2 regions of the Marinobacter sp. MMG032 genome follow, and region 1 is predicted to be linked to the other one. Evidence: riboswitches for the same ligand, from Rfam matches in the RefSeq annotation. Region 1 holds a riboswitch; the other holds the start of a gene.
What was found. Region 1 has a riboswitch for glycine ahead of ABNF92_RS03535 (trimeric intracellular cation channel family protein). Riboswitches for the same ligand answer to the same signal wherever they lie in the genome.
Positions count from the first base shown of each region.

Region 2: another riboswitch for glycine. It lies ahead of ABNF92_RS01440 (D-amino acid dehydrogenase); the one in region 1 lies ahead of ABNF92_RS03535 (trimeric intracellular cation channel family protein).

Region 1 covers NZ_CP157802.1:785,189-789,561, forward strand. The annotation lists gene ABNF92_RS03525 (IclR family transcriptional regulator) at 1-344, shown strand, start outside; gene ABNF92_RS03530 (lipid A deacylase LpxR family protein) at 369-1,397, opposite strand; gene ABNF92_RS03535 (trimeric intracellular cation channel family protein) at 1,489-2,088, opposite strand; glycine riboswitch at 2,129-2,227, opposite strand; glycine riboswitch at 2,228-2,313, opposite strand; gene ABNF92_RS03540 (cytochrome b) at 2,390-2,911, opposite strand; gene ABNF92_RS03545 (SDR family oxidoreductase) at 3,010-3,324, opposite strand; gene ABNF92_RS03550 (hypothetical protein) at 3,362-3,520, opposite strand; one part of gene ABNF92_RS03555 (IS3 family transposase) at 3,558-4,373, opposite strand, start outside.
Region 2 covers NZ_CP157802.1:308,105-312,477, forward strand. The annotation lists gene ABNF92_RS01435 (FGGY-family carbohydrate kinase) at 1-1,313, shown strand, start outside; gene ABNF92_RS01440 (D-amino acid dehydrogenase) at 1,294-2,514, opposite strand; glycine riboswitch at 2,678-2,770, opposite strand; gene ABNF92_RS01445 (DUF3336 domain-containing protein) at 2,876-4,345, shown strand.

The sequences.
Region 1 (4,373 bases):
TCCATTCAACCGCTCCTGGCAAGGCCTTGCTCGCCAACATGGAGGAAAAAGCGGTGGTCCGCTTGCTCGATCTGGCCGAGCAGCAAGGCACCCTATCGCCCTCGGCCCGAAAACAGCTGCTGGAAGAACTCGAGCAGGTCCGTGTGACCGGGATTGCCGAAGATCTGGAAACCTACCGGGAAGATGTCGCCGCGTACGCCACCGAGCTGGATACCTACCTCGGCCACTTCGCGATCACCGTTGTTGTTCCGGCCTCCAGGGCTCACAAGCACAGGAAGGATTACATGCGAGCGCTCGTGGACGCCAAGGCAGCAGTGGAGTCAAAGCTGGGTTTCACCGGCTGAGCGCATCAACGGTTGCAGGAGAGCCTAATAAACCCAGGTCAGAGACAGGGTTCCGAAGCTGAAACTGTCCTTGTTAGTCTCTTGCTCGCCGGTGGTCGCCCGGAATGTCAGGGCAGCCTGCACTGACTGCCATTGCCAGGTTGCACCGATACCAACCTGAGCCAGCAAAAGACTCTCTTCAAATTGGTATGGATCAGCGTTGTCTTCAAGGTAAGAATAAGGAACATATTCCAGGCCCATACCTATGAATACAGACCATCCCTGCCCTGAGCCATTTAACGCGGACGGCAGTCCAACGGTGCTGGAGGTTCCCGCGTAGTCGGGTACGAAGTTACCTGGCAGATATTGACCCGTTCGCCACACTCCGCCCACTCTTGCGTGAGAACGGAAACTGGATACCATGCCCGAACCAACCCAAGCCATCTCATGCTCCAAATCCCCTTTATTGCCACTTCGCCACAACTTCCGGGCATGGGTGGCTTGCAAGCCACCAACGACATCCGACCCTAACTGGTAATCCCAACCCCTGGGTTCTTCACTGCCTGTCAGTCTGTGCACCCATTTTTGCGAAGCTTCAGCTCCGCTTTCGGGACCAACCACACCGAGATGAGCGCCATAGCCAGTAATCGTGTCCGCATCCCAACTCCAGATAGTGCTGCTCAGAAAAAGGTAACCTGCGTAAGGGAGGTCATTTCGACTGGGTTTCTCGAGCGAAATGTCCGCTGGGGTGACCATGAATTGGCGAAGGCTGAAAGACACCGCCTGTTTCTGGTTTCCCGGATCGATCCCCGGTAACGCTTCGAAAAAACCTCCCGCAGCACGTGAAATATTTGCTGAGACCGCCTTTGTATCTTCCGATGGTGACGTTAAATACGCCAGGCGCACACCGTTGGTATACCCCTGATCCAATCCCAGAAGCAGGTCATTGTCCCAGGAAATATTGAAGGTATCTGCTTGGGCGTAACCAGTTTGTGCCGTATTCAAAAGCAATGCAGTCGCACAGGTCCATAAACGAACAAAATGAGCAGACATCAGATCTTCCGCCGTCAACATAATTTACAAGCTTCCTATCCTCTTTTCTTCCACAGCGAAAAGAAAGCCGTGATTTTCGTCGGAGACATTCAGAGGTCTTGAACGGCGGCTATCATTCCCAGCGGGTCTGCGAATAATTGAAAACCGGCAGCGACACCCGCCAACGAATGGCAACCATGCGAAGCAGTAAACCCACGCTGAACGCAGCAAGCAGCGTAATATTTTCGCTCAATCCCTGACCGAGTAACGCCAGGTAGAGCAAGGCCACAACCAGCGAAACGCTGGCGTACAATTCATGGCGCAATACCTGTGGAGTGCGGTTGCAGAGAATGTCTCGAATAATACCGCCGAAGATGCCAGTGGTGTTGCCGGACATCACCACCACGACCGTGTCGTATCCGAGGCTGAGCGCGACATTGCACCCGATAACGGTAAAGGCCACCAGGCCAATGGCATCCAGCACGAGAAATAGCTGATGAAGGTGTCGCATGAAGCGGGCGATCACGATAGTTATCAGCCCACCCGTAATAGTCATGTAGATATAGCGGGGGTGCTGGGTCCAGGTTACCGGAAAGTTGCCCAGAAGAATGTCCCTGACGGTTCCGCCACCGAGGGCAGTGAAAAAAGCGATTACAGCCACCCCGAACAGATCCATGTTCCTTCTCCCGGCGGTGAGGGCTCCGGACATGGCTTCAGCGGTAATGGCAATCATATAGATAGAGATCAGCACACAGGACTCCTGAGTTTCTGTGGCCTCTCCCCCTGTCCCTGATACCTGAGAGTTTACAGAGCCTAGCTCTGCTTGCCCCTTCGGTGGACCGCGGTGGCAGTCGCTCTCCAGACGGCGTTAGATGATGCTCGCAGTACCTGTGCCTGAGCGTTTATGGGAGTTTGCGCCTTCGGCGGGGCCAGCGGCCCACTCTCCTGCGAGGTCGCCATTATAAAGAGATAGGAAGCTAACGTCGAGCGGGACAGCCGTTCGCTGTCGTTCCCACGCGGGGTTCAGAACCCCGCTACAACATTCTGGTAAGCGTGTCGTCACGCTTGATGAAATGATGAATCAGGGCCATTCCGATGTGGCCGATGATCAGTACGGTCAATGCCCAGGCCAGTGGGCTATGGACGCTTCCCAGGGCTGAGGCCAAGACTATCTCCTCACCCTCCGACACCAGCTGCAACCCGAAAGCGTTAATGCCATGACCGCCACCCAGCATGACCATCATTCCGCTGAGGGGCATCAGCAGCATGCCCGCGTAAAGCAATCCATGCCCTGCTTTGACCAGCACTGCAATCTCGGGATCCTGTTCCGGGCGATGTTGGCGTTGGCTAACTGCCCAGAGCAGTCGTGCGGCGATAAACACGAGCAACAATGAACCGATGGAGATGTGCCAGGGGACCAGCGTCTGGCCAACCCAATGCTCGCCGTCCGCAATACGATCACCAAACTTCAACAACTGCCAGCCAATCAGCACCGCCATCAGCCAATGCAACGTTTTACTCAAGGCACCGTAACGGTCCTTCGAATCTCCAAGCATAGGGATCTCCTTTCGTTCGCAGATGTTTGACCAGTTTAGCAGGTGGCCCTGACATGCCCGAGTCAACCCTTCTCGGCTCTCCGCCTGATAATGCTCAATCAGGCGATGCTCTCGACAATGCCGCCCTCTACCCTCAGAGCCGAGCCGGTCGTGGCGCTGGCCTGGGGCGATGCTGCGTAGACACACAGGCTTGCCACCTCTTCAGGATCAGCGAACCGCTTGATAAGCGATGAGGGACGATTTTCATCGAGAAACAGTCGTTCCATCTGCTCGACCGTAACCCCACGTTCCGCTGCCAGATTCGCCATCATTTTTAGAGCGCCTTCGGTACGTGTCGGGCCAGGCAGGATTGTGTTCACCGTCACGCCACTGCCAGCCAGAACTTTGGCCAGGCCTCGCGGAACACCCTGCATGTCCGCCAGCTTTGTCTGGCCTAACTAATTGGAGGCCCTAATGAAAAGTCCGCATTGCAGCCCTATTTTTCCCAGACCGTTTCGCGAGGTACATGGTTTCGTCAGCTACCACCAGGGCTTTATCAACTCGACCGGGTGTTTCATTGAAGGACACCACGCCAAGTGAAAACGTCACCGGCCAGTCATTCTTCTTCATCTTAGTCTCCAGGGTCTCGACCAGGCGCGTGTAGTGGTCAACTAATTCCGGACAGTATTTTAAGGTTTTCCTCAGCAGCAACGGGCGAAATGCCGTCGTTAAATGTGTGAGGTCGCTGTCGGTTGTAGTAATCCATCAGATAGCCGCCAACATCTTTCTTTGCCTCAGGTAGATTTCGATATCCCAAGGCTGGTACCCACTCAGTTTTCAGACTTCGGAACAGCCTCTCCATTGGTGCGTTATCCCAACAGTTGCCGCGACGGCTCATGCTTTGAGTCATCCGGTAGCGCCAGAGTCTCTGACGGAACTTACGGCTGGCATACTGGCTTCCTTGGTCTGAATGGAACATGACTTTTTCGGGTTGACCACGCTGTTCCCAGGCATGGTCCAGAGCTTTTACAACCAGGTCCGCATCCGGGCTAGATGACATCGCCCAACCAACAACGCGGCGGGCGAACAGATCCAGTGCGACCGCCAGATAACTCCACCGCTGGCCGCTCCAGATGTAAGTGATGTCACCACACCAGACCTGATCGGGCCGGTCTACCGCAAATTCACGAGCCAGGTGGTTCGGGATATCGGGGCGCTCAACGGTGGCCTGCTTGTAAGCGTGAGGGCCGGGTTGTTTGCAGATCAGTCCCAGTTCGGCCATCAGGCGTCGAACCTTGAAGCGACCAACGACGACACCCTCTTCGCTGAGCAAGCCTTTAATTGTCCGGCTGCCGGCCGAACTTCGGCTCTTGGTAAACAGGCGGTTTACCTGAGCCTTCAGGGCCAGACGCTCGACATCCACGTGGTTCCGCCGTTGGCGGTATTCGTAGTAACTGGAACGACTGATATCGAGCGCATTACA
Region 2 (4,373 bases), 480 kb from region 1:
CCCAACGGGGCACCGTGATCAATCTTGATGCAAACGGCCAACCTCTGCGCCCTGCGATCATCTGGCTCGACCAGCGCCATGCCAGAGTTGATGGCCCGGTCAAAGGGCCCTGGGGATGGCTGTTCAAACTCGCCCGGCTGGAAGACACCATCAACCGGTTTCGGGAAAAGACCCAGGCTAACTGGATTGCCCAGAATGAACCCGAGATCTGGGCGAAAACCCGACACTTTCTCTTGCTCTCGGGCTTCCTCACGTACCGGCTAACAGGAGAATTCAGGGATTCCACCGGAAGCCAGGTCGGATACCTGCCCTTCGACTACAAGAAGCACCGCTGGGCCGGCCAACGGGATTTCAAATGGCAGACCATGCCGGTCGAGCGTTCCATGCTGCCTGAACTGGTAGCGCCCGGGGAAACATTGGGGCATCTGACCGACGAAGCCTGCCGACACCTCGGCTTGCAAAAAAGCCTGCCCGTTATTGCAGCCGCCTCCGACAAAGCCTGCGAGATACTCGGGTCCGGCGGGCTGACACCAGACATCGGTTGCATGAGTTACGGCACCACCGCCACCATCAACACCACCAGCAAGCGCTACGTGGAACCTATCCGGCTGATGCCGCCCTATCCTTCTGCACTGCCCGGTCACTATTCCACGGAAGTGATGATCTATCGGGGTTTCTGGATGGTTAGCTGGTTCAAGCGGGAATTCGGCCTTCGGGAGCGGAAAATCGCCGAGGAAAGGGGCATTGAGCCCGAAGCGCTGTTCGATGAACTGGTCAAGGCCGTTCCCCCCGGATCTATGGGCCTGATGCTCCAGCCCTACTGGTCACCCGGTGTACGTCAGCCCGGGCCGGAAGCAAAAGGCTCGATCATTGGATTCGGGGACGTTCACACCCGCTCGCACATATACCGCGCGATCCTTGAAGGCCTTGCCTATGCGCTGCGGGAAGGCAAGGAAAAAATCGAAAAGCGAAGCGGTGTGAAGATCCGGAAGCTTCGAGTGGCAGGTGGCGGCTCCCAGAGTGATGCCGCCATGCAGTTAACCGCCGATGTGTTCGGATTGCCGGCCGAAAGGCCTCATACCTATGAGACCTCCGGGCTCGGTGCCGCCATTGACGCGGCGGTAGGCCTGGGCCTGCATCCGGATTTCGATACGGCAGTGACAAACATGACCCGGGTTGGCGACGTTTTCCATCCCAACGAAGAAACCCGGGCCCTGTACCAGAGGCTCTATTCCGAGGTGTACCTGAGGATGTACCCCCAGCTCCAACCCCTCTACCGGAAAATCCGGGAGATTACCGGCTATCCCCGGTAACACGCTCCGCCACCATTTCCGCGGTAATCGCCGAAAGGGTCCAGCCGAGGTGGCCGTGACCGGTGTTGTAGAACACGGTTGGCAGGCGCCCTGGCCCAACCCTGGGCATCATGTTCGGTAGCATTGGCCGCAATCCGGCCCAGGGAACTACCTTGCGAGTACAGACTCCGGGGAAGCACTGCTCAACCCAACGGGTCAGCGGGCGGATTCGGTCGTCCTTGATGTCGCGATTGTAGCCGCTGAACTCGGCAGTACCGGCAACGCGGAAACGGCCATCGCCCAGGCGACTGGTGACGATCTTGGTGGCGTCATCCAGCAGACTGACAGTGGGTGCTGCCTTCTGCGAGGCTTCGTCTTCCAGCTCTACGGTAATGGAATAACCCTTCACCGGGTAGATATTCACCCGGTCACCCAGCTTTTTCGCGAGCCCACGACTGCCGACACCGGCACAGATCACCACGCCGTCGAAGGTATCCCGGGTTTGCTCGTTGCCGTCATGGGCGGTCACCCAGGCATTACGCTCATCGGCGCTCAGCTCGGTCACGGTATGGCCATAACAGGTTTTTACGCCAAGGCGCTGGATGGCGTCGGCCAGGCCGTTGGTGAACTTGTGAATGTCACCGGTGGAGTCACTCTCGGTGAAAAAGCCGCCGTAGTAGGTACCTGCCAGAGTCGGCTCGATGGATTTCATTTCCTCCGGGGTAACCGAACGGCGCTCAAGGCCGCCCGCGGCCAGAAGCCGAGACACTTTGGCCGCGTGATCGAAGCCAGCCTTGTCCCGGTATATGTGCAGGATACCCTGCTTCTTCAGATCGAAATCGATGCCCTCTTCCTGTGCCCAGGCAAACAGGTGGTCGCGGGCAGCAATGGCCAGGCGGGCGGTTTCCGTGGTGTTTTTCTCGTACTGGGGAATAGCGGCAATGAACTCGGCGAACCAGCTCAATTTGTGCCAGGAAGGCTTCGGGTTGACCAGCAGTGGCGCATCCCGGCGGGACATCCATTTGATGCCCTTCATAACGGTCTGCCAGTTGTTCCAGACCTCGGCGTTAGAGGCCGAGAGCTGCCCACCGTTGGCGAAGGAGGTTTCCATCGCCGCATAGCGGTGTTTCTCGTAAACCGTAACGTCAAGCCCGCGCTTGGCAAGGGTGTAGGCTGTGGTAATACCGGTAATGCCACCGCCGATAACTGCAATTCGCTTCATTCCAATCTCCGTGAGCGCCAAGGGTTTCCTCCCTGCTCGAAATGGCAGGAAGCACCCCTTCCGTCACGGGACCTGAGAGATTCACGACCTGTTTCAATGAAAACAGTCGCTTGCTCCTTCGGTGTGCCGACTGACGCGATTGTCGACAGCTCTTCGGAAAGTATTCATGTCAGCGGTCCTTTTGCCTGAGAGTTTCCGGGGCAGTTGCTCCTTCGGCGCTGATCGCAAGGGATTCAGTCTCTCCCGCAGACATGTCTGATTGGTAATAAAACCCAACCCACGGGCCTAAACATAGCAAATAACCCGGAGCCAGGAAACCAGCCGCTGCACAGCTCCGCCGAGATCAGTTAAGGTAAAGATCATGCAACACGCCTCGAAGACCCGCAGACAACTCCAGCAGCAACTCGAACAGGCCCGCGACTACGAGCAGTGGTGCCAGGCCGCCACCGCGCTCGACGACATGGACGGCCTGCTGGACTGGCGCGAGCAGGAAGAAACCGGAATGCTGCATGAAAGCCTGATGCGCAAGCACATGGGCCTGATGGATCATTGCCGGCAGAATGGCGACACAAGGCGATTGATCCGTATTCTGCAGGAAAGCCTGTACCGACACCTGGGCGAACTCTCCAACCCTGATCTGTACACGGTGGCAAGAAGCGGCAGCAACCGGTTGGTGGGGGAATTCCTGGACGCCGTCGAGACGTCCATGGAATTCATTTGCGAACACCCGATACCTGAAGTGACAACCGCCCGCAAACTGAAAATGTTTCAGGACGCCGAACGGGTCTATGGCCGGCCAGCACTGATGCTTAGCGGCGGCGCGGCTTTCGGCATCTACCACATAGGCGTTACCCGGGCGCTCTGGCGCCAGGACCTTCTACCGGATGTCATGGCAGGTTCCAGCATGGGCGCCATCGTGGCCGGTGCCATCTGCACCCGAAACGACAAGGAGCTGGCGAACTTCTTCAATCACCCGGAGCGCATCCATCGCAATGCCTTCCGCTGGCTCGGCGTCCGGGAAGGCCTGAAGGCCGGCCATGCCATGGACCCACGGCAACTGCAGGAGCATCTCCAGCACAACCTTGGCAGCGTCAGTTTCAGAGAGGCCTACGAACACAGCGGCCGTACACTGAACATTTCCGTATCCCCTACCCGCACCCAGCAAAAACCCAGGCTGCTGAACTGGCTGTCCTCACCGGCTGTACTGGTGGATTCGGCAGTGATGGCGTCCTGTGCCGTGCCGGGCATCTTTCCGCCAGTGGTTCTTCAGGCACGCGAATCAAACGGCAGCCGGCAAAGCAGCGTGCCCTATATGCCCACCGAAAGCTGGATTGATGGCAGCGTGCATGGCGATCTGCCCCTGATGCGGATGGCCCGCCTACACAACGTGAACAAAACCATTGTGAGCCAGGCCAATCCCCATGTGGTGCCCTTTATCAGCCACCATGACCAGAGCGGCGTTACCGCCTGGGCCAAACGGGCGGCGGTTTCCATGGCCCACGGCCAGATCGCCACGGCACTGAAACTGACCAAACAAAGCCCGCACCCCGGCCTCATTCGCCCGCTGATCGAGCAGGCCCACGCCATGACCAGCCAGCAGTACCTGGGAGACATCAACATCCACTTCCCGCCGAAACCCGCGCTCTACCGCAAGGTACTGGCGAACCCCAGCCCTGAGGATCTGGAAATGTTTATCAATCTTGGGGAACAGGCCACCTGGCCAAGGCTGGCGATGATCGAGGATCAGACACGGATCAGCCGGGCTTTTGACCGCTGCATATCCGCTCTGGAAAATGAGCTGGACGCAGACACTGCGCACCACAATGCCTGACCCCTCTTGAAAATCGTTGCCCTGCCAC